Linked DNA regions of Tardiphaga sp. vice304. The protein of the gene in region 1 interacts with the protein of each later gene in a pairwise test. Links are inferred from orthologs where the notes say so. Each region holds a gene or a part of one and is shown on either strand. Other genes may lie near its edges. The genes, in order: FNL56_RS17310 and grpE.

The links.
Region 2: the proteins of FNL56_RS17310 (region 1) and grpE interact in binary tests that used the Escherichia coli proteins (3 or more experiments, as listed by UniProt). The link is inferred for Tardiphaga sp. vice304 from one-to-one orthologs.

Annotation. Positions count from the first base shown.
Region 1 is NZ_CP041402.1:3,641,578-3,656,101, reverse strand. Bases 7,007-9,986 are described here. They hold FNL56_RS17310 (Nramp family divalent metal transporter), read left to right. Parts: upstream 7,007-7,793; coding sequence 7,794-9,179; downstream 9,180-9,986. Other genes in these bases: FNL56_RS17305 (arginyltransferase), read right to left, coding at 9,484-9,986; FNL56_RS17315 (hypothetical protein), read right to left, coding at 7,406-7,618; FNL56_RS17320 (BrnA antitoxin family protein), read right to left, coding at 7,011-7,328. In the rest of the region: FNL56_RS17350 (MFS transporter), read right to left, coding at 1-1,119; FNL56_RS17345 (ArsR/SmtB family transcription factor), read right to left, coding at 1,116-1,472; FNL56_RS17340 (TRAP transporter large permease), read right to left, coding at 1,674-3,548; FNL56_RS17335 (TRAP transporter small permease subunit), read right to left, coding at 3,545-4,210; FNL56_RS17330 (TRAP transporter substrate-binding protein), read right to left, coding at 4,354-5,487; FNL56_RS17325 (MFS transporter), read right to left, coding at 5,668-6,903; more of FNL56_RS17305, read right to left, coding at 9,987-10,260; FNL56_RS17300 (RDD family protein), read right to left, coding at 10,352-10,891; hemB (porphobilinogen synthase), read right to left, coding at 11,171-12,235; FNL56_RS17290 (DUF6163 family protein), read left to right, coding at 12,411-12,887; FNL56_RS17285 (AMP-binding protein), read left to right, coding at 12,952-14,517. UniProt on the Escherichia coli protein: H(+)-stimulated, divalent metal cation uptake system. Involved in manganese and iron uptake. Can also transport cadmium, cobalt, zinc and to a lesser extent nickel and copper. Involved in response to reactive oxygen.
Region 2 is NZ_CP041402.1:436,832-451,290, reverse strand. Bases 1,906-4,820 are described here. They hold grpE (nucleotide exchange factor GrpE), read right to left. Parts: upstream 3,703-4,820; coding sequence 3,109-3,702; downstream 1,906-3,108. Other genes in these bases: hrcA (heat-inducible transcriptional repressor HrcA), read right to left, coding at 3,792-4,820; pncA (bifunctional nicotinamidase/pyrazinamidase), read left to right, coding at 2,201-2,914; FNL56_RS02050 (hypothetical protein), read right to left, coding at 1,906-2,065. Outside these bases: FNL56_RS02055 (hypothetical protein), read left to right, coding at 1-545; more of FNL56_RS02050, read right to left, coding at 554-1,905; more of hrcA, read right to left, coding at 4,821-4,880; rph (ribonuclease PH), read left to right, coding at 5,037-5,762; rdgB (RdgB/HAM1 family non-canonical purine NTP pyrophosphatase), read left to right, coding at 5,872-6,513; radical SAM family heme chaperone HemW, read left to right, coding at 6,503-7,663; FNL56_RS02015 (penicillin-binding protein activator), read right to left, coding at 7,718-8,917; rsmI (16S rRNA (cytidine(1402)-2'-O)-methyltransferase), read left to right, coding at 9,151-10,098; FNL56_RS02005 (YraN family protein), read left to right, coding at 10,085-10,507; gshB (glutathione synthase), read left to right, coding at 10,541-11,482; FNL56_RS01995 (sensor domain-containing diguanylate cyclase), read right to left, coding at 11,622-12,656; FNL56_RS01990 (YifB family Mg chelatase-like AAA ATPase), read left to right, coding at 12,831-14,369. UniProt on the Escherichia coli protein: Participates actively in the response to hyperosmotic and heat shock by preventing the aggregation of stress-denatured proteins, in association with DnaK and GrpE. It is the nucleotide exchange factor for DnaK and may function as a thermosensor.

The DNA.
Region 1 (14,524 bases):
CAGCAGCGCCGACAGGCTAAGCGCCGACGACACGATCAGCACGCGGCTACCGATCACGTCGATCAACAGGCCGAACGCCAAGGGGGCTGCCGCCTGCGCCATCCGCGACGGCGCGCCGAGCAGCCCCAGGCGATAGCCGTAATCTCTGGGCCCGAAGATCGCCAGCGGCAGCGTGCCGCGCGCGATGGTGAGGACGCCGTTGCCGGCGCCGTGAAACAGCGCGAACACGCCGGCCGCGCCGCCGCCGAACAGCGCCAGGATGCCGACGCCGAGCGGATGCGTCAGGCACGCCAGCCGCGTCGAGAGCAGCGGATGATAGCGGCTGAGAAAACCGGCCTCGAAGATCCGCGCGATCACCTGCGCGGGCCCGATCAGCATGCCGGCGCTGATCGCCTGCAGCGGCGTGGCGCCGGCGGCCTCCATGATGCGCGGCAGATGCGCCGCCATCGCGCCGGTGACGGTCCATGCCGCGGCAAAGGCAAAGGCCAGCAACACCATGGTGCGGTCGATCGGCACCTGCGGCTTGATCGCGGTCACGGCCGCGGCCTTGGCGCCCTTGATGGCGGGAAGGAAGATCAGGTTGAGCGGCAGGCCGAGCAGAATATGCGCCGCTGCCCAGGCAAAACACGTCTCGCGCCAGCCGATCGTCGACAGGCCCCAGGCCGTCAACGGCCAGCCGACGGTGCTGGCGAGGCCTGCCAGCAGCGTGATCCCGGTGATCGAGCGCCGCGCCTCGTTGCCGTAGATTCTCCCCAGCGCCGCGAAGGCGGCGTCATAGAGCCCGAGCCCCATGCCGATTCCGAGCAGCAGCCACGCCACGATCAGAACCGGGATCGAGCCGGCGAGGCCGAGCACGGCGAGCCCGGCTGCCAGAATGATGTTGGAGGCCGACAGCACCTGGCGGCCGCCGAACAGATCGATCTGCCGGCCGACGCGCGGGCCGAGCAGGGCCGAGATCACCAGCGACGCGGAGAACGCCGCGAACAGCCAGTTGCTGGAAATCCCGAGATCATGCGCGATCGGATCGGCGAGAATGGCGGGGAGATAGTAGCTGGACGCCCAGGCCAGCGTCTGGGTCGTGCCCAGGGCCAGGATGATCGGAAGCTGGCGCGGGCTCATTGAGGCGGCTTCATGGTCAGGGACATCCGCAGCTTGGCGCTTATTGGCGTGCCGCTGTCGCATTCGCGCGCATCGGCGCAGCATTCGCTGACCAGAAAATCCACCAGACCGTTCATGACGGCATAGTTGGCATGGCACAGCAGCGTGGTGGACTCGCGCACCTGAGTGATCAGACCGGCGACCACCAGCGTCTTGATGTGATGCGAAAGCGTCGACGGCGCGATTTTCAGCCGGTCCTGCAAGCGCCCGACCGCCAGGCCGGAAGCGCCGGCGCGGACCAGCGCGCGATAGATCCGCAGCCGCGTCGGGTTGCCCAGTGCTTCGAGTTTCGCGGCGGCATCATCGACTTTCATCGGCGCAATCTGGCGGCGGCAGGTCTGTTCGTCAAACGATATTTCTAGAATATTCGAACAAAGCCTATACCGGATCGTTGACTGCGCGACGCGACAAATCCGAATCGCCGCATGAGACGATGGATGTCATCGTCGCATGGGCGGCTTGCCAGGGTTCTGCGAACGGAGGCGAGCCGGCCCCGCCTCGCCTCGGTGGAAGCTCTAACTGCCGTACAGATAGTTCGGCAGCCACAGCGTCAGGCCGGGCCACAGATACATCAGCACCATGCAGAGGATGACGATCAGCATATAGGGCATCATGCCGGAGAAGATCTGGTTCAGCGTGACATGCGGCGGCGCCACGCCCTTCAGGTAGAAGGCCGACATCGCCACCGGCGGCGACAGGAAGGCGGCCTGCAGGTTGACGAACACCAGCACGCCCCACAGGATCGGGTCGATGCCGAAATGCTTCAGCATCGGCAGGAAGATCGGGACGAAGATCACGATGATCTCGGTCCATTCCAGCGGCCAGCCGAGAACGAAGATGATCGCCTGCGACAGGATCATGAACTGGATCGGCGACAGGTTGAGCGATAGCACCCAGCCTTCCAGCAGCGCCTGGCCGCCGAGGATGGCGAACACCGCCGAGAACAAAGCCGAGCCGACGAACAGCCAGCACACCATCGAGGTCGTCTTGGCGGTGAGGAACACGGCCTCCTTGGTGCGCTTCCAGTCCAGCGTACGCGCCTGGAACGCCAGCAGGAATGCGCCGGCCGCACCAACCGCGGCGGATTCAGTCGCGGTGGTGATGCCGAGCAGGATCACGGCCAGCACCACGGCCGTCAGAATGCCGAGCGGCATCACCGAGATGGTCAGGAGCCGCAGCACCTCGAACTGCTCGGCGCCCATCGTCCAGTAGTAATAGAACAGCAGCAGCGCGGAGACCGCGGCGATGAAGGCGAACCAGCTGTAGAATTGCGGCGGCGGCCCGGCATAGGCCGGCGCCTTCGATGCCTCGTTTTGCAGATCGGCGCTGCCCATCTGCTGCAGCACTTCCGGTGCATTGTCGCGCGCGTCCGACGACGATCCGCCGCCGAGCTCCTCGAGCTTCTCCTCCGCCGGCTCGCCGGAAGAGGGCAGGGCCTCGGGGGATCGCATCCGCTCGGTGGCCTCGATGACGGTCGCGGACTGCACGTCCGGCTGCTGATGGATCACGACAAACCACCACGTCGCCCACAGCGTCGCCACGGCGAGCACTAGCGGCACCAGCGCGAAGCCAAGATTTTTCAGAAGGTCGCCATAGCGCAACCGCGCGCCGTCGATGCTCAGCGCCATCGCCTTCGACGGCGCCACGGCCGCGCCGAGCAGCGCCGGCAGCATGCGGAGGGAATAGTTTTGCTGCAGCTCGCGCACCCATGGCCGCACCGGCACGCGGGTCTCGCTTTCCGGCAGCTTCGGCGCGATCTTCGGGTTCAGCAACGCCCAGCCGATGACGTAGACCAGATAAAGGAAGGCCAGAAAGAAGCCGGGAAACATCGCGGCGGCATAGAGCTTGACGACGGACTGACCGGCCACCGCGGCATAGACGATGATCATCACCGAGGGCGGGATCAGAATGCCCAGCGTGCCGCCGGCGGTGATGACGCCCGACGCGAGTTTCACGTCATAGCCCGCCTTCAGCATCGGGTTGAATGCAATCACGCCCATCAGCACCACGACGGCGCCGACCAGCCCCGACGCGATGCCCCAGAAGGTGCAGACCACCAGCGTTGCCACGGCGAGCGAACCCGGCACGCGGCGGAACGCGAGCTGGATCGAATAGAACATCTTGTCGACCAGCGCGCCCCTCTCCATCACATATCCCATCAGCACGAACAACGGGATCGAGATCAGCACGTCATTGGTCATCGCGCCGTAGGTGCGCTGGACCATCAGGTCGAAAATGTGATTGTCCGCCCACGGCTGGTCGGCCCGGTGATAGGCGAAGAAGCCGAAGAACATCCCCAGCCCCATCAAGGTGAAGGCGGTGGGAAAGCCCATCATGATCACTACCACGATGAGGCCGAGCATCAGGAGCCCGAGTGCCGGATCGCTCATCGGATGCTGTCCCCCATGCCGCGCTGCCTGGCGGCTTCCTCGATGTCCTGCGCATGCGCGATGGCGTTGCGGCGGGTCTCCTCGTCGACGTGCTCGCTGGCGGCGAGCTGCTCCTCGACGACGTCGATCTCGGAGACGTCCTTCAGTCGGCTCGGCCACACGCCGGTGCGCAGGCAGATGATCGCGCGCATGATCTCGGCCGCGCCCTGCAGCAGCAGCAGCGCGCCCGCCAGCGGGATCATCGCCTTGAAATGATAGACCGGCGGCCCGTCGGCGGTGACGTTGGAATGTTCGCGGATGCGCCAGCTATCGCCGGCATAGTCCCAGCCGGCATAGGCCAGCGCGGCGATGCCCGGCAGGAAGAAGACGATGTACAGCACCAGGTCGAGGGCAGCCTGGGTGCGTGGCCGCATCGAGCTGTACAGGAAATCGCCGCGGACATGGCCGTTCTGCGCCAGCGTATAGGCGCCGCACAGCATGAACAGCGAGCCGTACATCATGTTCGAGGCGTCGAAGATCCACGCCGTCGGCATGTTCATGATGTAGCGCTTGAACACCTCGACGCAGACCAGCGTCATCAGCCCCATGATCAGCCACGCGGCCGCCTTGCCGGCAAAGGTGCTGATGCCGTCGATCGTGTGCAGGAGGCGCTGGGCATTCATGGGGCAGGCCATTTCACGAGAGCAGTGCTTCTTCACCCTTCCCCTCCAGGGGAGGGTAGAAAGGCCCGAACTTTACAGACAATACGATAGCATCACCCGGAATGCGCCATCCCGGATGATGCGTCTGTACGATCAGTCCGGCATCAGGTCTTCTTCTTGGCGTTGGCGCCGAAGTAATGATTGTAGGCCATGCGCCGGTTTACCACCGTATCCTGCTCCCATTGCGTGGTGCGCTTGGCAAAGGCCTGCTGGGATTCCGAGATCTCCTTGAAGAGAGGGTTCTCCGCCGATTTCTTGGCGACCACCTCGTCGTAGATCTCGAGCTGTCTCAGCAGCACCGAGTCCGGCGTCTTGTAGAACTTCACCTTGTCCTTGGACTGCAGGTCGGCGTAGTCCTGCGAGTAGCGGTCGATCGCCTTCCACGACATGTCCTGGCCGGCGGCATCTGCCGCGCTGGCAATGATCGCCCGCATCTTTTCCGGCAGCGCGTCGTACTTGGTCTTGTTGAACAGGATCTCGAACTGTTCGGCGTTCTGGTGATAGCTCTGCAGCATGCAGGTTTTTGAGACGTCGGCGAATCCGAGCAGGCGGTCCGACGAGGCGTTGTTAAATTCCGCGGCATCGAGCAGGCCTCGGTCCATTGCCGAGACGATCTCGCCGCCGGGCAAAGCGTTGACCGCGGCACCCAGCCCGGTGAACACGTCGATCGAAATGCCGACGGTGCGGAATTTGACGCCCTTGAGGTCGTCGGCCTTGGTGATCGGCTTCTTGAACCAGCCGAGCGGCTGTGTCGGCATCGGCCCATAGGGGAAGGACACGACGTTGGCGCCGATCGAGGCGTAGAGCTTCGACAGCAACTCCTTGCCGCCACCATATTTGTGCCAGGCCAGCAGCATGTTGGCGTCCATCGCATAGGCGGGACCCGAGCCCCACAGCGCCAGAGCGGTCTGCTTGCCGTAGTGATACACCATCACGCCGTGGCCGCCGTCGAGCGTGCCCTTGGAGACCGCGTCGAGCAGGCCGAACGCCGGCACCACGGCGCCGGCCGGCAGCACCTCGATCTTCAGGTCGCCGCCGGTCATGTCATTGACCTTCTTGGCGTAGTCCTGCGCGTATTCGTGGAAGATATCCTTGGCGGGCCAGGTGCTCTGCCAGCGCATGCTGATCGGGCCCTGCTGCTGGGCAATCGCCGGCGCGGTAATCGTGGCCGCGGCGGCGCCGGCTGCGGCGGTTTTCAGAAAGCGGCGGCGCGTGGAAGTCGTGTCCCTGCTGGTCATGTCATCCTCCCCGGTGAAGCCGATCCTGGTTGGCCGGCCTTTTGCTTGCTGGCCAGACAAAGGCCTGCGTCCGGGTTTGGCAAGATTGTTCGCCTGTCTGCGACGCTTCGACGCGGGAGAACTTGAACTATCAAATCTGCTGCGGTGCGGTAGTGATAGTCGAACTATCTGTCGTGCGCGTTAGGCCGATGCCTCGCCGACCATCTCCGGCTGCCGGTCCAGCGCGACGGCGGGCGAGGTCAGGATGACGACAGCCTGCCAGGCAAAGCCGGCGACGGCGAGGTACAGGCAGGCTTCCGCATCGTAGTACCCGCCAACCACCGCCGCGAGGCCGGCACCGATCGGGCGCGCGCCATAGCTTAAAATGTTGATGGCGGAGACGCGGCCGAGCAGGCTGGGCGGCGTCACCGACTGCCGTAGCGTGGTCGTCGCGATCACCCACAGGATCGGACCGGCGCCGAGCAGAAAGAAGCTCAACCCGGCCAGCACCGGTGAGGCGATCCATGTCGTCAGCGCCATCACCAGCGAGGCAACCAGGCCGGTGACCGGCCCGAGCGCGATGCAGAGGCCGAACGGCAGCCGCCGCATCACCCTTGTGGCCAATAGCGCACCGATCACCATGCCGCCGCCATACATCGAAAGCACGGCGCCGATGCCGACGGCGCCAAGGCCGAGATGGCGAACGGCGTAGGGCACGAACACCGCCAGGATGAGGAAGGCGGCGGCACCGAAGATGAGTTGGGTGACGAACACCGGCCGCAGCAAGGGATGGCGGGCGACGAAGGCCAGCCCCTCTGCGATGTCCTGCAGCGGTCGCCGCCGTATGACGCGCGCGCGAGCAGGTTCGTGGATGCCGGACAGCAACAGGACGGCTGCGATCGACAGCGCCGCCGCAACGCCGAAAGCCGGTGCAGCGCCGACAAGCCCGACCAGCACGCCGCCGAGCGCCGGTCCGCCGGCAAAGGCGATGGTGCGCGCCAGTTCGATCCGCGCATTGGCCGCGGCGAGTTGCGGGGATGCGACCAGCGACGGCACCAGCGCGGGCGCGGCGACGCTGTAGACCACCGTGCCGCACACCGCGACAAAGCCGAGCAGCGCCAGCCACGGCAGCGTCAGCAGGCCGGACCAGATCAGCGCCAGGATCGTCAGCAGCGAGGCCGCGCGCATCGCCTCTGCCGACGCCATCAGGACGCGCCGCGAGATGCGGTCGGCAAGCAGGCCGGCGGGGATCGCGAACAGCACGAAGGGCAGCGTCAGCGCGGTCTGTAACAGGCCGGTCTGGCCCTCGCCTGTGCCCAGCAGCAGCACCGCGACGATCGGCGCCGCCGCCAGCGCCAGTTGCTCGGCCGATTGCGCCGCGAGGTTCGACCAGGCGAGGCGGTTGAAGGTAGCGGGCAGGCGAGGGGGCAAGGGCATGGCGGATCCGATCTGTTGCTCGCACCCTGCCGCGCCGGGCAGGCTCGCGGCCACCCGATTACCGAACCGGTAGCAATCGCCTTTGATCGAGAATCGTGCTTGTCCAGCTAGGCCCGCTTCTTCTTCGGCGGCGCCGGCGTCTCGAACTTCACCTTGCCGCGGCTGATTTTCGACTTCAGCATGTCGTTGATCCGGGTTTGCCATCCCGGACCCGTCGCGCGCAGCGCCTCGAGCACGTCGCCGTCGAGCCGCAGCTTGACCGGCACCTTGGGGTTCTCGATCCGGGGCCGGCCGACCATGTTCTTGAACTGTGCCAGAATCTCGGGGGGTAACTCGGATGCCGGCCGCGCCCGTGCAAAATCCTCTGCCGTCCAGTCCGGGTTCTCGTCATGGATCGCTGGGTCGAACTTGGGTTTCTTTGACATGGCGCTTCATCTCCTTCGCATGTGCGCGTCGCAGACTGATCGGACGAACCTTGCCGCTGCACCTCGCGTCGAAATTCTCAGTTCTTCCGCGACCGGCGGGCGTCGGGATGGCTGACCAGGACCGCGCCGGGGGCGGGGCTGGTCGCTTCGAACAATTCATCACAGACGTAATCGTTGAAGATGGTGGTGCCGTCGTCGGTATAGGTCGCGCCCTCGGCGATCGGGAATGCCGTGTCATATTCCAGATCGATGGTCAGCGATCGCTTCGCCCGGTAGGTCTTGCCGCTCATTGTGGTGCTCCGATTCCTGTTGTGAGCGTTCTAGCAGCTTTTGATCTCGATCAGGGCCAGGTGCCCAGGATGCAGGATCATCTGGTCGGGCATCGAATCGAAATCCGAAGGTCGGTCACGCAGATGCAGTTGCAAATGAGTTGCAATAAGCCGGAATTTCCGCCATCCTTTTGCGATGGACGCCAAAGCCCCCGCCATTCCCGCCGATCCTACGAATCCGCTGCCCACCGAGGTGGTCGGTAAGCCCGGCGGCTGGCGTACCGCGCGTGGCGATCCCTCGCTGCTGGGCATGTTCGCCTCGGTCAAGGTCGCCAAGAACGGCTCGTTCTTCCGCAAGCTGCTGGCGTTTCTCGGGCCGGGCTATCTGGTCGCGGTCGGCTATATGGACCCCGGCAACTGGGCGACCTCGCTCGCCGGCGGCTCAAAATTCGGCTACGCGCTTCTGACCATCGCGTTGCTCTCCAATCTGATGGCGATCGTGCTGCAGTCGCTGTGTTCGCGGCTCGGCGTCGGCGCCGGGCGCGACCTCGCGCAGGCCTGCCGCGACGCCTTTCCGCGCGCGGTGTCGTGGTTGCTGTGGATCTCGGCGGAGATCGCCATCACCGCGACCGATCTGGCCGAAGTGATCGGGACTGCCATCGGCCTCAATCTGCTGTTCGGCATTCCGCTCGAGATCGGCGTCGTCATCACGGCGGCCGACGTGTTCCTGATCCTGGCCCTGCAGGCGTTCGGCTTCCGCTGGATCGAGGCCTTCGTGGTGACGCTGCTCGGCGTGATCGCGGCGTGTTTCGCGGTGCAGATCGCGATGGCCGATCCGAACTGGGGCGAGGTGATCCGCGGTTTCGCGCCGACCACCGAGATTCTGCACAATCGTGAAATGCTGTTCCTCGCGCTCGGCATTCTCGGCGCGACGGTGATGCCGCATAATCTCTATCTGCATTCCGGGCTCGTGCAGACCCGCGGCTATGGCGACAGCGTCGCGGAGAAGAAGGAAGCGATCACGCTTTCGACCTGGGATTCCACCATCGCGCTGTGTCTGGCGCTGACCATCAATGCCTCGATCCTGATCCTCGCGGCCGCCACCTTCCACAAGGCCGGCCGCCACGATGTCGCCGAGCTCGAACAGGCCCACACCTTTCTGGCGCCGATGCTCGGCTCGACGCTGGCGCCGACCCTGTTCGGCATCGCGCTGTTGTGCTGCGGATTGAACTCGACGATCACCGCGACGCTGGCCGGTCAGATCGTGATGGAGGGATTCATCAAATTCCGCATGGCGCCGTGGCTGCGCCGCATGGTCACGCGGATGATCGCGATCGTCCCGGCGGTCGGCGTGACGATCTGGTACGGCGAGAAGGCGACCGGGCAGTTGCTGATCCTCAGCCAGGTGGTGCTGAGCCTGCAACTGCCATTCGCCGTGGTGCCCCTGGTCCTGTTCACCGCAAGCCGGAGCAAGATGGGCCCGTTCGTCGCGCCGCGCTGGGTCACCGCATTGGCTGCGCTGACCGCGGCCATCATCATCGCGCTGAACCTGAAGCTGGTGTTCGATTTCGTGTTGGGGTAGCCCGGATGACAATCCGGGGCCGGCTGATTAAACGAGAGAACTGCCCAAGCCAATTCCGCACGCAAAAGATGAAGGGACTGACAACTACCGTTATCCCAGTGCAGTGGTTCACAGGACCAGGGCATTGGCCGTGGCAGCAGCCAAACAGGAGCACAAAGGTGAGGCCGTAGATATCGTCCCGATCCACTGGGCCGATAGCGAATCCAAGATTCGCTGGTGATGAAATAATGGAATCATTTAGTAAGTCATCTATCCGCTGAAACGCTGGCCCCCGGATTTTGCTGCGCTTCATCCGGGCTACGGATCACTCTTGCGGCTCGCTGATGCTCTCGCCACCGGCATCGACGCGCATCCAGCCGGAGGGCGCCAGCCGCTGCTGCGGTAGATAGCGGCCCTTGTAGTCCATTTTCTTGGAACCTTCGATCCAGTAGCCCAGATAGACATAAGGCAGCCCGAGCCGGCGCGCGCGGGCGATGTGGTCGAGGATCATGAAAGTGCCGAGCGAGCGGCTCTCTTCGGCCGGCTCGAAGAACGAATACACCATCGACAGACCGTCGGTCAGCACGTCGGTCAGCGCTACGGCGATCAGATCCCCGCCGCGGCCGGTGATGCCGCTGTCGGGACCGCGGCGGCGATATTCGATCAGCCTGGTCTCGACATGGCTGTCCTCGACCATCATCGCGTAGTCCAGCACGGTCATGTCGGCCATGCCGCCATTGCGGTGGCGCTGGTCGAGATAGGCGCGGAACACGGAATACTGCTCCGAGGTCGGCACCGCGCTGCGCTGCTCGCCGATGATGTCACTGTTGCGCGCCATCACCTTCTTGAAATTACGCGACGGGCGGAATTCATTGGCGATCACGCGGATCGAGACGCAGGCGCGGCACTGGTCGCAGGCCGGGCGATAGGCGATCGACTGCGAGCGCCGGAAACCGCCATGGGTCAGGAGGTCGTTGAGATCGCCGGCCTTGTCGCCGACCAGATGGGTGAACACCTTGCGCTCGTGCCGGCCCGGCAAATAAGGGCAGGGCGACGGCGCCGTCAGGTAGAATTGCGGAGTGTCGCGGGAGTGCTGGGTCACGGTTGGCGTCAGTCTCCGAAGCAGGTGGTGCCAGCATCGCGCTGCCCGGGCCGACGGTCAATCCGTCGGCCGCTTTGCCGAATATAATCGTTCAATAGGTCCGGCCTGCCGGCTGCGCCATCCGCGCCTGGGCGGAATTGTTGACGACCACGGTGCCGAGCACGAGGTCGTGCAACAGCTGACGACGGCCATTGAGCAGGCCGACCACCAGCACCAAGGGCGTCAGGAACGAGATCGAGGCCCAGAACAGCACCGCATGCGCGCAGCCGAGCAGGAAGTAGCCCGGCGTGCCGGTGAAGGTTCGCATCTGCAAATCCATCGTCCGCATCCCCCAGGTGGCGGAATGCGGGCCGCCGAGCGACATGCCGTAATACAGGATCGGCCAGATCACCGTGGCCGGTGACACCAGCCAGAACAGTCCCCAGCCGAGCCCGAGCGTGACCAGCCCGAACACCGCGATGAAGATCACCGCGAGAACCACCGGGATGGAGATCACCACGAGATCGATCAGGAAGGCGACAAGGCGCCGTGTCAGCACGCCACTGAACAGCTGCGGATTCGCCCACGGATCATAGGCGCCGCCAGGCTGCGGGCCGCTGCGCCAGGTGGTGTTCGAATTGTTGTCGGACATCACGGTTCTCCGCCTGCACCATCGCAGTCCTGACAAATGGATATCGGCGAACCCCGGCGCAAGACGCCGGCATCGTTGCAGAGGAGAGCCGGCTCTTTCTTCCCTCTCCCCCGCGCGAAGCTTCGCTTCGCTAGGTGGGAGAGGGTGGATTGAACCGCGTAGCGGGTCGAGACGGGTGAGGGGTAGCCACAAGCTCTGAGCCTGGCAACTCCTCATCCGTCACGGCCTTCGGCCGTGTCACCTTCTCCCACAAGGGGAGAAGGAAGAAAAAAGCCGCGGCTAGCGCTCGCGGCGCAGTTTCTCGGCGGCGGCGGGCGCAAAGTAGCTCAGTACGCCGTCGGCGCCGGCGCGCTTGAAGGCGAGCAGGCTTTCCATCATGGCGCGGTCGCCGTCGATCCAGCCGTTGTTGGCGGCGGCCATGATCATCGCGTATTCGCCGGACACCTGATAGGCGAAGGTCGGTACCGCAAAGGTGTCCTTCACGCGGCGGACGATGTCGAGATAGGGCATGCCGGGCTTCACCATCACCATGTCGGCGCCCTCGGCGAGATCGAGCTCGACCTCGCGGATCGCCTCGTCGGAATTGGCGGAGTCCATCTGGTAGGTGCGCTTGTCGCCGGTCAGCATCTTGGCCGAGCCGATCGCGTCGCGGAACGGGCCATAGAAGGCGGAGGCGTATTTCGCGGCATAGGCCATGATCTGAACGTCGAGGAACCCGGCGGCATCGAGCGCCGTGCGGATCGCACTGACCCGCCCGTCCATCATGTCGGACGGCGCGATGATGTCGCAGCCGGCCTCGGCCTGCACCAGCGCCTGGCGCACCAGCACGGCGACGCTCTCGTCGTTCAGGATCCGGCCGTCGTCATGCAGCAGGCCGTCATGGCCGTGGCTGGTGAAGGGGTCGAGTGCCACGTCGCACAGCACGCCGAGATCGGGAAATTCCTTCTTGATGGCGCGCACGGTCTGGCAGACCAGATTATTGCCGTTCCAGGCTTCCGAACCGATATCGTCGCGCAGCGAGGCCTCGGTATAGGGAAACAGCGCGATGCAGGGAATGTCGAGCTTCATGGCGCGCTCGGCGTCGCGCACCGCCTGATCGACCGTCAGGCGCTGCACGCCGGGCATCGAGGCGACGTCGGCGCGCTTGTTGTCGCCGTCGATCACGAACAACGGCCAGATCAGGTCGTCGGTGGTGAGGACGTTTTCGCGCACCATGCGGCGCGCCCATTCCGACTTGCGGTTGCGGCGCGGCCGGCTGACGAGATCGAGCGACGGGGCGGTGTAGACGGAGGGACGCGGGGAGGGCTCACGCAGGTCGATGGGACGCCCGAATTTGATCGCCATGATGCCGTCTCTCCCGAACTTTCGAATTCGACTTTTTCTAGTTCTAGCATGTGACCGGTGTTTCGTCACCGCGATCATGGAATGGCTGGGTGATTGATTTTGCGGCCCCGAAGGCCCACAAAACCAGCCATGACTCGCACCATCTCTCCAGTTCCCGCTCCCGAACGGCCGCGGCATGTCTGAGCCCGCCGCACGCGACACCTCGCGGGACATCTCGTCGCGGGATCTGGCGATGTCGGTCGCGGCGATCTCCTCGACCCGCGAAATCTCCGAAGAGAACGTCTGGACCCGCCGGCTGGTGCTGTTTCTGCGCATCATGGCCGTGATCTCGATGGCCCAGGGCCTGTACCACTGGGCGCAGGTCACCGGCTTCGTCGGCACCGAGGACGAGGCCTTCGAGGTGCAGACCATGGCCTGGCAGACGGCCACGGTCTATTTCGCGGTCATCGAACTGGTCGGCGCCGTCGGGCTGTGGCTGGCGACGCCGTGGGGGGCGGTGGTCTGGCTCACCACCGTGGTCTCGATGGGTGTGATCGAGCTGATGTTCCCCAATATCTACGGCGGCAATCTGGTGATCGTCGGACTGCAGGCGGTATTTCTCGCCGCCTATCTGGCGCTGGCCTGGATGGCCGCCCGCGAACGGCCGCCATAGGTACCGTCGCTGCCGCACGACAGGCCTCGCAGAAGGCCGTGCTTGATAATCCAGGGAGGTTTCCATGAACCCGCTTTATTCCGGCGGCACCGCCGGCAGCCTGATCGTCAGCGCCATCGCGCGCCACGGCGATCGCCCCGCGCTGGCCGATGGCACCGTGCGCTGGAGCTACCGCGAGTTCGGCGATGTCGTCGCCCGCTTCATCACGCTGTTTCGATCGATCGGCCTCAAGAAGGGCGACGCACTCTGTGTGTTGTCCGGCAACCGCGCCGACGCCTGGGCGGCGATTTCCGCCTGCATGGTGATGGGGCTGCGCTACACGCCGCTGCATCCGATGGCCGCGGAAGACGATCATGCCTTCATCGTCGAGGACGCCGAAATCGACGCGCTGATCGTCGAGGCCGGCAAGTTTGCCGCGCGCGGCCTGGCGATCCAGGCGCGCGTCCCCGGCCTCAAGCATCTTCTCTCCTTCGGCGCGCTGGAAGGCGCGCGCGACCTGCTGGCCGAGCTGCCGGACGCCGTGCCGGCGCCGCTGGTCGACGACAGCGCGTTCGGCGACACGGCCTTCCTCGCTTATACCGGCGGCACCACCGGCCGCTCCAAGGGCGTGATGCTGCCGCACCGCGTGCTGGTGGCGATGTCGCTGGCGATCGTCGCGGACTGGGACTGGCCGGCCGAGATCCGCTATCTCGCCGCGACGCCGATCAGCCACGCGGCGGGCATCACGCTGTTTCCGGTGATGCTGCGCGGCGGCTTCAGCCGGCTGGTGCAGGGTTTTGACGCTGAGACCTATTGCCGGGCCGTGCAGGAGGACAGGATCACCGCGACCTTCCTGGTGCCGACGCTGATCTATGCGCTGATCGACGCGCCGGCCTTGCGCGAAAAATACGACCTCAGCAGCCTGCAGACGATCGTCTACGGCGCGGCGCCGATGTCGCCGGACCGGCTGCGCGAAGGCATCGCAATCTTCGGCAATGTCTTCGTGCAGCTCTACGGCCAGACCGAAGCGCCGCAGATCATCACCACGATGCGCAAGATCGATCATGACGATGCAAAGCCCGGGCGCCTCGGCTCCTGCGGCCGCGCCAATGCGATGGTCGAGGTCAAATTGTTCGATGCCGAGATGCGCGAAGTGGCATTGGGCCAGCCCGGCGAGATCTGCGTACGCGGCTCGCTGGTGATGGATGGCTACTGGAAGCGGCCGGAGGCGACCGAGGAAGCGCTGCGCGGCGGCTGGCTGCACACCGGCGATGTCGCGGTGAAAGATGCCGACGGCTATTTCTACATCGTCGACCGCACCAAGGACATGATCATCTCCGGCGGATTCAACATCTATCCGCGCGAAGTCGAGGACGCCTTGATGGCGCATCCTGCGGTGGCGTCGGCCGCGGTGATCGGCATTCCCGACGACAAATGGGGCGAGGCGGTGAAGGCCTTCGTCGTGCTGAAGCCCGGCGCCAACAATTCCGCCGCCGAGTTGCAGGCCCATGTGAAGGACAAGCGCGGCGCGCCGTGGTCGCCGAAGACGATCGACTTTCTCGCCGAGATCCCCGTCACCGGCCTCGGCAAGCTCGACCGCAAGGCGCTGCGCGCGCCGTATTGGGAGGGCAGGGTGCGCGGGGTTGCGTAACGCGCCC
Region 2 (14,459 bases), 3.2 Mb from region 1 along the record:
CGGAAAACGCGATGCGGATCTACACCGACGAGGCAGTTCGGCAGATGTTTGCCTCCGTCACCGTGCGCAAGGACGTGCCGGTCGACGAGCAAATGGCGCTGTTGCCGTTCAAGGTCACCGAGATAGGCGAATTCAAGAATATACGAACGCTGCCGCCGGGCGGCGCCCTGCTGCTGGCCGATGCTGCGGACGAAACCAAAACCGAGGCTAGCCCCTATATCGTGGTCGGCACCGTCAGCTCCGCGCCGGAAAAGGCCGAAGACCGCGTTCGCTTCGCGCAGCAGGCGGCAGGGATGATCCCCGGCCTGCGCGATGGCCGCATCACGATGTCGGAGCCGATCCGGATCGACGGCGCGCCGGGCTTTGAGACCCGCATCGAGGCCATCAGCGGCAAGGACAATACCCCGGTGACCGTTGTGCAGTGGCTGCGTTTCGGCGGCAGCGGCGGCAATGCGATGCGTATCGTCGCCTCGTCGCCGCGCGACGAATGGCCGAAGGCGTTTCCGCGCTTCCGCGCCGTGCGCGACGGCATCGAGCCGCGCTGAATCTTGCATCAATCGCGTCGGGTGAGAATCGCGACGCGATTGACGGTGTCGGCGAGGCGATAGTCTTTCAGCAACAGCGCGACATCCGGATGCGCGGCAAGCCAGGCGCTGCCGCGGCCGGTGAGGTCATCGACCAGCACCACGGTGGGCTTCATCCGCCTTATATCCTCGACCAGCATCGCGCGTTCGCGCGAGGCATGGGCATCGAGCGCCGCTTCACGATCCGGCGACAAGGGCCCGTTGCGGCGCAGATAGTCGGCATAGGTCGCGACCCACAGGCCCTGCTGCCGCGACACCCACCTGCCGCCGAGCGCCCGGACCAAAGGATGGCCGATGCCCGGTTCGCCGGAGATCGCCAGCACCGCGGGATGCGGCCCGAGCCGCGCCACCGCCGCCTGCAGCGGCCGTGCGTCGAAGGCGACGTCGAACCACAGCATCGACCTGGCAAAGACGGCCGCCAGCAACAGCAGCGCCGCGCCGCGCCAGACGCGACCGAAACGACCATCCGGCACGTAAGCCGCCAGCCCAAAACCCAGGCCGAGCAACGCCAGCGCCAGCATCGGATAGGAATGATACGGCCAGCCCTTGCGCTGCAGCAGATAGACGACGGCAAACCCGGCAGAGCTCGAGAGCAGCACCAGCAGCGCCGCGCCGGACCGGCGGCGGCCAAGCAGTCCGGCCGCCAGGATCGCAATCGCCCACAATGACATCGCCGGCCGGTCGGGCATTTCCGATAGCGACAACCCGACCGGCAAATAGACGTCGCGCAGCAGCGGCAGGATCACCGTGACATATTCCGGATACAGCACGACCGTGCCGGCCAGATACAGCGCCGCAAAAGCCACGGCGAGCAGGTTCTCCGGCGTCGCCACCAGGCGCCAGTTGCGGGCATGAACACATGACGCCGCGACGGCACAGCCCAGTCCGATCCCGAATTGCGGCTTGAACGCCAGCGCCACCGCCGCGCCGAGCCCGCCGACCAGCACCGCCCACCTCCGCGGCGCCTCCTGCTGCATCCGCCGCGCAATCAAAGCCAGCATCGGCAGCAGCACGATGACCGCGATATGTTCGCGCTGCCCGAATGTCTGCGCCGGCAGGATCGCCAGTACCGCAAAACCAAGCCACGCCAGCGGCCAGCGCGGCAGGCCCTGCAAGACCGCAGAGGTTCTCAGGATCTTTGCGACGATGGCCAGGGATCCCAGGATGGCGGCAAACACCAGACCGTCGACGACGATCTCTGCCTGCACGCCGAGCGCCCCAGCCAGCCACACTGCCGGCAGATAGGCCAGCACCGCAATCGGCGGATTGGTCTCGATCACATCGACATAGAGCCGCCCGCCGGACAGCATTTTTCCGGCGGCGGTGAGCAACCAGCTCACATCGGTATTCGCCGCCACCGCATGGCGAAGCCACAGCGCGGCGGCGAACAGCAAGGCCAGCGCCAGCCACGGCAATACCGCGGCAGCGATGGCCGGATCCTTCCGCTTGGTGCGGGTTTCAGCTTCGATCTGGATGGTCATGGCGGCGTCCCGCGGAACTGTGAAAACGCTAGTGACGCGCCGTTAACAAGCTGTTGCGCCGCGCTGCAGGCCCGGCGATCTTTACGGCACCGCGGCGAGGTGATTTGCTGCGCTATCCGACAGGGGAGAGCCAGCATGATCGACAGACGTCAGCTTGTTGCAGGGATGGGCGCGGCCGCAGCATTGGCGATGGCGCCGAAGGCGCTGTGGGCCGCCGGCAAGATCAGCCTCGATCGCACCTCGGTGCTCTTGGTGATCGACGTGCAGAACTGCTTTCTGCCGGGCGGCAGCCTGGCGGTGAAGGACGGCGACAAGGTCGTCCCGGTGATCAACGCGCTGGCGAAGAAATTCCCCGACGTGGTGCTGACGCAGGACTGGCACACGCCGGGCCACGCGTCGTTCGCGTCAACGCACGCCGGCAAGAAGCCGTTCGAGACCATCGACCTGAAATACGGCAAGCAGGTGCTGTGGCCGGACCATTGCGTGCAGGGCACCGACGGCGCCAGCCTGTCGAAAGACCTCGCGATTCCGCAGGCCGGGCTGGTGCTGCGCAAGGGCTACAATAAGGACACTGACAGCTATTCGGCTTTCAACGAGGCCGACGGCCACGCCACCGGCCTCGCCAGCTATCTGAAGGCGCGAAAACTGCAGCGGGTGTTTCTGGCGGGGCTGGCCACCGATTTCTGCGTAGCATGGTCGGCGCTGGATGCCCGCAAGGCCGGCTTCGACGTCTATGTGATCGAAGACGCCTGCCGCGGCATCGACACGCAGGGCTCCTTGGCCAAGGCCTGGGCGGACATGACCAAAGCCGGCGTGAAGCGGATTCAGTCGGCGGATCTGGTGGGATAGAAGCTAAGTATCATCCCGCGCGACGGAGGCAATGCTCCCCTCCCCCTTGCGGGGAGGGGTCGGGGGTGGGGGTGTCGCGGGCGACGGCGCTTGTGGCCCCCCACCCGACCGGCCTTCGGCCGGCCACCCATGGCGGACGAATTCGTCCGCCAGACCGCAAGGGGGAGGGGAAGAAAGCACGCGTTTTGTAGCGATTACTCCGACGCGGCGGTCTTGGCGCCGCCCTTCGACACCGCGACCAGGGCCGGGCGCAGCACGCGCTCGCCGATCGTGTAGCCGGCCTGCACGACCTGCACCACGGTGCCGGCGGGCACCGACGTATCCGGCACTTCGTACATCGCCTGCTGGAAGTTCGGATCGAACTTCTCGCCGGCCGGATCGAATTTCTTGACGCCGTTCTTTTCCAGCGTGTTGTGCAGCGAACGCTCGGTGAGTTCGACGCCTTCGATCAGTGCCTTGATGCCGGACTCGGCCTGGGCCTTGGTCTCGGCGGGCAGCGCATCCAGCGCGCGCTGCAGGCTGTCGGCGATATCCAGCACTTCGCGGGCGAAATTGGTGATCGCATAGGTGCGGCCGTCGGCGATCTCCTTCTGCGTTCGCTTGCGCAGGTTTTCCATCTCCGCCAGCGTGCGCAGCATCTTGTCGCGCGATTCAGCGGCTTCCTTGGTCAAGGCCTCCACCGAGTTCGGCTCCGGATCGTCCGGCATGATGTAGGGCTTGGAGACCACCGGTTCGGCGGGCTGGGCCTGCTTTTCGGGATGCTCGTTGGACCCGTTGGAATCAGTCATCACGCTGCCTTCTCAAAAAACGCTCGAATTGTGGGGTGCTGCGCCGGATATCGTGGTTTGCAGGGCAAAAATCAAGCTTAACCAGCCGGTCAGCCGCCCAGCATGCGGCTGACGATGCGCGCGGCGTAGTCCACCATCGGGATCACGCGGGCATAATTCAGCCGCGTCGGCCCGATCACGCCGAGCACACCGACGATATGGCCGGCGCCGTCGCTGTACGGCGCGATAATGGTCGAGGAGCCCGACAGCGAGAACAGTTTATTTTCCGAGCCGATGAAGATCCGCACGCCCTCGGCGGTCTCGGCGCGGCCCAGAAGGTCGATCACCTCACGCTTGCTCTCCAGATCGTCGAACAGCGACCGGACCCGCTCGAGGTCCTCCAGGGCATGGAGATCCTCCAGCAGATTGGCCTGGCCGCGCACGATCAACTGGCGCTCGTCATTATTGCCACCGGACCAGCTGGCGATACCGGCGGAAATCACCTTCTGGGTCAGTTGATCCAGCTCGGCACGGTTCTGCGCCAGCGAAGTCTCCAGCTCCAGCCGGGCCTCGGCCAAGGTGCGGCCGCGAATCCGCGAATTGAGGAAGTTCGACGCCTCCGTCAGCGCCGAGGACGGCACGCCGGGCGGCAGCACCAGCACGCGGTTCTCGACCTGGCCGTCCTCAGCCACCAGCACCACCAGCGCCTTTTCCGGCTCCAGGCGGACGAATTCGATGTGTTTGAGCCGCGAATTGGACTTGGCGGTGAGCACCACCGCCGCGGCGCGCGTCAGGCCGGACAACCGCGTCAGCGCCTCGCCGAGCGCGGTCTCGACCGATTGCGGACGGTCAGCGGAACTGAGCTGCGCCTGGATTGACTGCCGCTCCGGCTCGGTGAGGTCGCCGACCTGCATCAGCGCATCGACGAAAAAGCGCAGCCCCAGCTCGGTCGGCAGCCGGCCGGCGGAGGTATGCGGCGCATAGATCAGGCCGAGCTGTTCGAGGTCCGACATCACGTTGCGGACCGAGGCCGGCGACAGCGGCACCGTGATCAGCCGCGAAATATTGCGCGAGCCCACGGGCTCGCCGGTAGCCAGGTAGCTTTCGACAATCTGGCGGAAGATCTCGCGCGAGCGCTCGTTGAGCTGGGCGAGGCCGGCATGCGGCGAGATCAGGCCGATCGGATCGTGATGGGCCAAGGGGCAACTCCTGTGATGGACCCTAATTTGTCGCTCCGGAGCCCGACTTACAAGCACCCATTGCAGCAGAAGGTCTGCGGCGCCCTTGCTGCCGCCGCCCCACCCACCTAAAAGCACGCCAATCTACGTTTTTGACGATTTGAGAAGGATTTTCCCATGCGGCCAAGCCGTCGTGCGCCCGATGAACTGCGCGCCGTGTCGCTGGAACGCGGCGTGGTGAAATACGCCGAAGGCTCCTGCATGGTGAAGTTCGGCGACACCCATGTGCTGGTGACGGCGACGCTGGAAGAGCGCTTGCCGCCATGGCTCAAGGGTCAGGGCCGCGGCTGGGTCACCGCCGAATACGGCATGCTGCCGCGCGCCACGCTGGAACGCACCCGGCGCGAGGCCGCCTCCGGCAAGCAGGGCGGCCGCACCGTTGAGATCCAGCGCCTGATCGGCCGCTCGCTGCGCGCCGCGGTCGATCTCGAAGCGCTCGGCGAACGCCAGATCACCATCGATTGCGACGTCATCCAGGCCGACGGCGGCACCCGCACCGCCTCGATCACCGGCGCCTGGGTCGCTCTGGCCGAGTGCATCGGCTGGATGAAGGGCCGCAACATGTTCAAGAACGGCAATGGCGACAAGGTGCTGCGCGACAACATCGCGGCGATTTCCTGCGGCATCTACAACGGCACGCCGGTGCTCGACCTCGACTACGCCGAGGATTCCGAGGCCGACACCGACGCCAATTTCGTCATGACCGGCGACGGCCGCATCATCGAGGTGCAGGGCACCGCCGAGAAGACGCCGTTCTCGCAGGACGAGTTTCTGGCGCTGATGGCGCTGGCGCAAAAGGGCATCGGCCGGCTTGTGGATTTGCAGAAGATGGCAGTCACCTGACTGCTGTAGCCCGGATGGAGCGAAGCGAAATCCGGGATTCCATTCACCCCATGCACGCTGGCCCCGGATTGCGCTTCGCTCCATCCGGGCTACGGACTAAGATTCTCCCATGGCCCAGCATCGCCGAATCACCGGCCGTCTCGTGATCGCCACGCATAATCCCGGCAAGCTGGCCGAGATGCGCGAACTCTTGGCGCCCTATGGCATCGAGGCGGTATCGGCCGGCGAGCTCGGCCTCGCCGAACCCGACGAGACCGGCGACACCTTCCAGGCCAACGCGGCCATCAAGGCGATTGCCGCAGCTAACGTCGCAAACCTTCCCGCCTTTGCCGACGATTCCGGCCTCTGCGTCGATGCGCTGGACGGCGCGCCGGGCATCCTTTCCGCGCGCTGGGCCGGCGAGAGCAAGGATTTCGCGGCCGCGATGGCGCGGATCGAGCGCCTGCTGCAGGAGCGCGGCGCCACCACGCCCGACCGGCGCAAGGCGCATTTCGTCTCCGCTCTGTGCGTCGCCTGGCCGGACGGCCATCTCGAGCAGGTCGAGGCGCATGCCCATGGCACGCTGGTGTGGCCGGTGCGCGGCGACGCCGGCTTCGGCTACGACCCCTCGTTCCAGCCCGACGGCCATACCCGGACCTACGGCGAAATGACCGCCATCGAAAAGCACGGCCTGCCGCCGCAAGGCCAGGGCCTGTCGCATCGCGCAAAAGCCTTCGTCAAACTCGCGGAGATCTGCCTTGATCCAAGCTGAGGGACTGCAGCCCGCCTTCGGCGTCTATGTGCACTGGCCGTTCTGCCTGTCGAAGTGCCCGTATTGCGATTTCAACAGCCATGTGCGGCATCAGCCGATCGACGAGGAGCGTTTTGCCCGCGCGTTCGAACGCGAGATCGCGACCACCGCGGCGCGCACGCCGGGCCGCGAAGTGACCTCGATCTTTCTCGGCGGCGGCACGCCCTCGCTGATGCAGCCGAAGACGGTTGGCGCCATTCTGGAATCGATCGGCCGCCACTGGCGTGTCTCCCCCGACGTTGAAGTATCAATGGAGGCCAATCCGACCTCGGTCGATGCCACGCGGTTTCGCGGCTACCGCGACGCCGGCGTCAACCGCGTCTCGCTCGGCGTCCAGGCGCTCGACGACGCCTCGCTGAAATCGCTCGGCCGGCTGCACAGCGCGCGCGAGGCGCTGGACGCGGTCGCGATCGCGCGCAGCGTGTTCGATCGCTATTCGTTCGACCTGATCTATGCGCGACCCGACCAGACCGCTGCGATGTGGACCAGTGAGCTCAAGCTGGCGATTTCCGAGGCCGCCGAACATCTGTCGCTGTACCAGCTGACGATCGAGGAAGGCACGCCGTTCTTCGGCCTGCACGCCGCCGGCAAGCTGAAGACCCCGAACGAGGACATGTCGCGCATTCTCTACGACGTGACGCAGGATGTCTGTGCACAGATGGGGCTGCCGTCCTACGAGATTTCCAACCACGCGCGCCCCGGCGCGCAGTGCAAGCACAACCTCGTCTACTGGCGCGGTCAGGAATATGCCGGCGTCGGCCCCGGCGCGCACGGCCGGCTTGATATCGACGGCCTGCGCCACGCCATCGCCACCGAGAAGCGCCCGGAGACCTGGCTGATGCGCGTCGAGGCCACCGGCCACGGCGTCATCACCGACGATATCCTCAACAGCGAAGAACGCGCCGACGAATTTTTGCTGATGGGGCTGCGGCTCGGCGAAGGCATCGACCCCGCGCGCTACAAGGCGTTGTCCGGCCGCGCCCTCGATCCCGACCGCATCCGCATCCTGCGCGACGAAGGCGCCATCGTGGTCGATGACAACGGCCGCCTGCGGGTGACGCAGGAGGGCTTTCCGGTGCTCGATGCGGTGGTCGCGGACCTGGCGGCGTAACTCGTTCTGTCAGCGACTCGCGTCCCCTCTCCCGCAAGCGGGAGAGGGAGCAACCTACGCCCCGAAACTCTTCGGCGAACCGGCCACCGATTGCCCACTACCGCTGGCCACGCGCATGACGGCGAGGCCGCGATCGTTGCTGCCGTCGGAGCGGAAGCGGAACAGGCCGTCGATGCCGGCGAAGCCTGAAGGATTGGTCAGCACGTCCGGCGCGAAGCGCGTGCCGCCCTGGGTACGCGCCAACGCGGCGACCAGCGCCACCGCGTCATAGGCCAATGTCGCGGTACGAACCGGCTCGGCGCCGAATTTGGTGCGGTAGCGGCCGGCAAAGGCGCGGAAGCCCGCCGGATCGGGCGCGGCATAGAGACCGCCCTGCAGCGACGCGCTGGCGAAAACCCGCGGATTGTCCCACAGGCCGGTGCCGAGCAACTGGATGTTGCGCAGATTGGCGCCGGCCGCGGTCAGCGCGTCGGCGGTGGCGACCACCGCGTCGCCGTCGTCGGCCAGGAACAGCGCGTCGGCCCCGCCCAGCGCCGCGGCAATGCGGCCCGCGACCGCCGAGCGGTCTGCGCCATATTTCTCGAAGGCGACGATGCGGCCGCCCTTGCGCGCCACGGCCTGCTTGAAGGCGGCTTCCACCACATTGCCATAGGCATTTTCCGGCAGCATCGCGGCGAAGGATTTCTTGCCGGTGCCGGCGGCATAATCGACGATGCGGTTGACGTCGGATTCCGGCAGGAAGCTCAGGAGATAGACGCCGCGCCCGGCGACGCTGGCGTCGGTCGAGAAGGCGATCACCGGCACGTTGCGGGCGCGGGTCAGATTGGCGGTCGCCGGCACCGAAAGCGCGAACAGCGGGCCTAGGATGATCTCGGCGCCTTCATCGAGCGCCTGCTGGGTGCCCTGCCCCGCGCCCTGCGCCGAGCCGGCATCGTCCTTGATCAGAAGCTGGATATTGGGATTCTGGAATTCCGCCAGCGCCATTTCGGCGGCGTTCTTCATCGATTGCGCGGCGACGCCGGCATTCCCCGACGCCGACAGCGGCAGGATCAGCCCGACCTTGACCTGGCCGGTACCGACGGCCAGCGGCTGCTGGGCCGGACCCGCCGGCGTGGCCGGACCGCCGAAACCGCTGGTCAGCGATGACTGCACGCCGGCGCAGGCGCCGAGCAGGGGGGTGCCGAGCAGCAGGCCGAGCGCCGTCCGCCGGGTCGCGCCCATGCGCGGGGTTATGGGAATGAACGGATCGGCCATCGCTACTCTTCTCTTGGCCGACCGCGGTCGGCCATCCCCCGCCGCCATCGGAATGGCGCCGGATTCAGATATATTGTCGGTGATTAGTTAACCAAAACAAAAGCGTATGTTCAGCCCTACCCCGTAACCGTCCGTTTCTGGCATAGCGGAGATGAACGCCGGCATAATGGCCTCTTTCGGGCGGGCCACCGAGAGGGCTGCCTTTACCCGGCATTTCGCTCTACATTGCCGGGATGCATCCCACACCGCTTCCAACCACCCCGCCCGACGACGTCCCGGCCTCCGCCGGCCGGACCTTCGCCATTGCCGGCCATCTGCTGACCGCGCCGAAGGCGGCGCCCGGACTGCATCTGGTCGCCACCCCGATCGGCAATCTCGGCGACATCACGATCCGCGCGCTGGAGACGCTCGCCGGCTGCGACATCATCGCCTGCGAGGACACAAGGATCACGCGCCGGCTGACCGAGCGCTATTCGATCTCGGGCCAGCTCAAGCAATATCACGAGCACAATGCCGAACAGGCGCGGCCGAAAATCCTGGAAAAGCTGGCGCAGGGCGCCTCCATCGCGCTGGTGTCGGACGCGGGCACGCCGCTGATCTCGGACCCCGGCTTCAAGCTGGTGCGCGAGGTCGCCGCCGCCGGCTTCAGCGTGATCGCCCTGCCCGGCCCGTCCTCGGTGCTGGCAGCCTTAGCCGTGGCAGCGCTGCCGACCGACCGGTTTTTCTTCGAAGGCTTCCTGCCGTCGCGGCAGATGGCGCGCCGCGCGCGGCTCACCGAGCTGTCGCGAATCGACGCCACGCTGGTGATGTTCGATTCCGGCAACCGGGTGCAGGACACGCTGGCCGATCTCGCCGGCATCATGGGCACGCGCGACGCCGCGATCTGCCGCGAACTCACCAAGATGCATGAAGAGGTGCGGCGCGCCAAAATCTCAGAACTAGCTGCGGTCGCCGGCGAGCTGGAGACCCGCGGCGAGTTCGTGCTGGTGATCGGCCCGCCGGAGGCCGGCGCGCAGGCGATGACCACCGACGACCTCGACGCCTTGCTGCGCGCCTCGCTGCAGCATGACAGCGTCAAGGATGCCGTGGCCAATGCGGTCGAACTGTCCGGCCGGCCGCGCCGCGAGATCTATGCCCGCGCCCTGGAGATCCAGAAGGAAGGCGGCGATGGCGAAGACTGACGACGCCGCGCCTGCCAAGGCCGCGCCCAAGGTCAAGAAGGCGGCCGCGCCCGAGCGCGTCGCCGCGTTCAACACCGGCCTCTCCGCCGAAAGCCGCGCCGCGGCGATGCTGCTGGCCAAGGGCTATCGCATCCTGGCGCGACGGTTTCGCACCCCCTATGGCGAGATCGACATCGTCGCCCGCAAACGCGACCTGATCGCCTTTGTCGAGGTCAAGGCCCGTGCCACGCTCGATGAAGCCGCCTATGCCGTGACGCCGCGGCAGCAGGCACGGATCAGCGACGCTGCTTCGGCCTGGCTACAGGCCCATCCCGAACATGCCGAATTAGAGCTGCGCTTCGACGTCATGATGATTGCGCCCGGCCACCTGCCACGCCATCTGTTAGCGGCATTCGACGCCAGCTGCTGACCCCCGCCCCGATCACAACCCCGGACTGACCCCATGCCCTTGAACATCGCCGTCCAGATGGACCCCATCGCGCGCATCAACCACAAGGGCGATTCGACCTTCGCGATGCTGCTGGAGGCGCAGAAGCGCGGCCACGCGCTGTCCTATTACACCCCGGACCGACTGTCGCTGCGCGGCAATGATCTGGTGGCGCCGGTGCAGAAGTTGACCGTGCGCGACGCCGAAGGCGACTACTTCACGCTCGGCGAACCCGTCCGCACCGCGATGGAAAGTTTTGACGTGGTGCTGCTGCGGCAGGACCCGCCATTCGACATGGCCTACATCACTTCGACGCATCTCCTGGAGCGGATTCATCCCAAGACGCTGGTGGTCAACAATCCGGCGAGCGTGCGCAACGCGCCGGAAAAGATTTTCGTGATGGGCTTTTCGGATCTGATGCCGCCGACGCTGATCTCGCGCGACATGGAAGAGATCAACGCGTTCCGGAAAGAGCACGGCGCGGTGGTGATGAAGCCGCTGCACGGCCATGGCGGCGCTGCGGTGTTTCGCGTGCTGCCGCAGGACATGAATTTCGGCTCGCTCTACGACATGTTCGCCGTCACCTTCAAGGAGCAGTGGGTGATCCAGCGCTTCCTCCCGGAAGTGAAGCACGGCGACAAGCGCATCATCCTGATCGACGGCGAATTCGCCGGTGCCGTGAACCGCGTGCCGGCCGAAGATGATCTGCGCTCCAACATGGTGCGCGGCGGGGCGGCGAAAGAGACCGAGCTGTCGCCGCGCGAGCGCGAGATCTGCGAGCGCGTGGGACCCGCACTACGCGAGCGCGGTCTGCTGTTCGTCGGCATCGACGTGATCGATGGCCACCTCACCGAGATCAATGTCACGTCACCGACCGGCATCCGCGCCATCGCCAAGCTCGGCGGCCCGAACGTCGCGGCGAAGTTCTGGGACGTCGTGGAAGCGAAGCGTCGCTGAGTAGATCGCCGCCTCCCCCCCCCTTCAAAAGGGGAGGGTGAAGAAGCAGCGTCATCGCAACGCCGATAAACGTGAATATGCGGGTACGCACGGAATCGGGAGCCGGTGGTCGTCCCGTCGCGGCGCACGCCGCGCCGCCTCAGGCGGCGTGAGGCTGGCAGGGTCGGCTGGCGCGCTGGCCGGAGCCGGGCTGGTGGATCCGGAACGTGCCGCGGCCGGCGTTCTTGGCGGCGTAGAGCGCGGCATCGGCCATCGCGAATAGCTGCGTCGGCGTGCAGTCGTCGACCATTGCGACGCCGACCGAGGCGCCGAGCTGCAGCGGGCGACCGCGAAACAGCACCGGGCGTTCCATCTCCGCGACGATCGCCGCGGCGATCTGCGATATATCTGCAAGAGAAAGCTGCGTTCCGAGCATGACGGCGAATTCGTCGCCACCGATCCGCGCCACGAGGTCAGCGCCGGCGCAGATGTCGCCGATGCGCTCAGCCGCCTCGCGCAGGCACTCGTCGCCGGCGGCGTGGCCGCAACTGTCGTTGACCGACTTGAACTCGTCGAGGTCGATCAAGAGCAGCGCACCGAATGGCTTGGTCGCCCGGATGGCGCCCAGTTCGGCCAGTTTCGCCTGAAACCGGCTGCGGTTCGCCAGCCCGGTCATGGCGTCGAACTCGGCGAGGTAGCGGTTGCGGTCCGCCATGATCTTCTCTTCGGTGATGTCCTGCTTCATGCCGAAGATCCGCACCGCGACGCCATCGACGCATTCCACCGTGGCGGTGATCCGGATCCAGCGCCGGTTGCCGCGGGGGGTGACGATCTCGGTCTCCAGGCTGAAGCCAGTGCGGTCCTCGATCGCCTGGTTGCGCGCCTGGCTCAGCGCGCGCAGCGACTCCTCCGGATAGCATTGCAGCGTCACGGCGCGGTCGAGCGGCGTGCCGCGCTCCTGGTCGAAGAGATCGTAGACGACGTCGGTCCAGACCAGCGATTCATCGGCCAGCGTGCATTCCCAGACCCCGATCCGGGCCGCCTTGGAGGAACGATCGAAGATCTTCTGGCTGTGCGCGAGCGAGGCGGCTTGCTCGGCAATCAACGCGTTCTGCGCCGCCAATTGCTCCCGCAGGGAAGCAATCAGCTCGGCGTCACCGGCGGTATCCGAAGGCCTGGGCAATGGATCGGACATTTCAGTAGGGCTTCAGGGAGGTGCTATTGTCCGGCGAGCGTCGCATGGCCGCTTTAACAAAATCTTTACAAAATGATCGCGCGACTCCGCGCCGCACCAATCTCTGAACGTTCACTCAACGTTCTTGCCAACCCGCAACCTTCGGTTACTATTGCCTTGGCTGGGGAGCTTGAGATGGTACAGCGCGTATCTACCGTCGCATTCGAGGGCATCGAGGCCCGCGCCGTCGACGTTCAGGTCCAGGTCGTGCCCGGCCTGCCAAATTTCCTGATCGTCGGGCTGCCGGACAAGGCAGTGTCGGAAGCGCGCGAGCGGGTGCGGGCGGCGCTGGTCGCCTCCGGGCTGGCGCTGCCGGCGCGGCGCATCATCGTCAATCTGGCGCCGGCGGATCTGCCGAAGGAGGGCAGCCATTACGACCTGCCGATCGCGCTCGGGCTGATGGGCGTGATCGGCGCGATTCCGGCCGACGCCCTGGCCGGCTTCACGGTGCTCGGCGAACTCGGCCTCGACGGGTCGATCGCGCCGGTCGCGGGCGTACTGCCGGCGGCGATCGGCGCCAATGCGCGCGACGAGGGCCTGATCTGCCCGGCCGCCTGCGGCGCCGAGGCGGCGTGGGCGAGCCCCGATATCGAGATCATCGCGGCCTCCTCGCTGATCCAGCTCGCCAACCATTTCAAGGGCACCCAGGTGCTGTCACGGCCACAGCCGAAAATGTATGAGCGCGAAACCGCGCTACTCGACCTGCGCGATATCAAGGGCCAGGAGAGCGCCAAGCGCGCGCTGGAAATTGCCGCGGCAGGCGGCCATCATTTGCTGATGGCCGGCTCGCCCGGCGCCGGCAAGTCGATGCTGGCGGCGCGATTGCCGTCGATCCTGCCGCCACTGTCGCCGACCGAATTGCTGGAAGTATCGATGATCGCCTCGGTGGCCGGCGAGATCAAGGACGGCGCGCTGACCGCGCGGCGGCCATTCCGCGCGCCGCACCACTCTGCGAGCATGGCCGCGCTGACCGGCGGCGGCATGCGCGCCCGGCCCGGCGAAATCTCGCTGGCGCATCACGGCGTCCTGTTTCTCGACGAACTGCCGGAATTCGATCCGCGCGTGCTGGATTCGCTGCGCGCGCCGATGGAGAATGGCGAGGTCGCGGTGTCGCGCGCCAACCACCGCGTCACCTATCCCGCGCGCTTCATGCTGGTCGCGGCGATGAATCCGTGCCGCTGCGGCCACGCCTTCGAGCCGGGCTACGCCTGCCACCGCGGCCGCATCGAGCGTTGCACCGGAGACTATCAATCGCGCATTTCCGGGCCCTTGATGGACCGCATCGATCTGCGCATCGAGGTGCCGGCCGTGACCGCCGCCGACCTGATCCTGCCGCCGCCGGCCGAAGGCTCCGCCGAAGTGGCCGCCCGCGTCAAAGCCGCGCGCGATATCCAGGCGGCGCGCTATGCCGCGGCGGGGCTGAGGAACATCCGCACCAATGCGACGGCACCGGCCGCGGTGCTGGAAGCGGTGGCGCAGCCGGATGCGGCGGGGCTGGCGCTGCTGCGCGATGCCGCCGTCACCATGAAACTGTCTGCGCGCGGCTATCATCGCGTGCTGCGCGTCGCCCGCACGCTCGCCGATCTCGACGGCGCCGACATGATCGGCCGGCTGCATCTCGCCGAATCGCTGTCGTACCGCGCGCTCGCCGACGATTCCCGCCGCGCGGCGTAACGCCGGAACACGCGACCTGTGGAATGCACCACCGCTTGCGAGGGCAACCCGATCGAGGTTGAGGCGGAGTTACCGTCAACTCGATGGTAA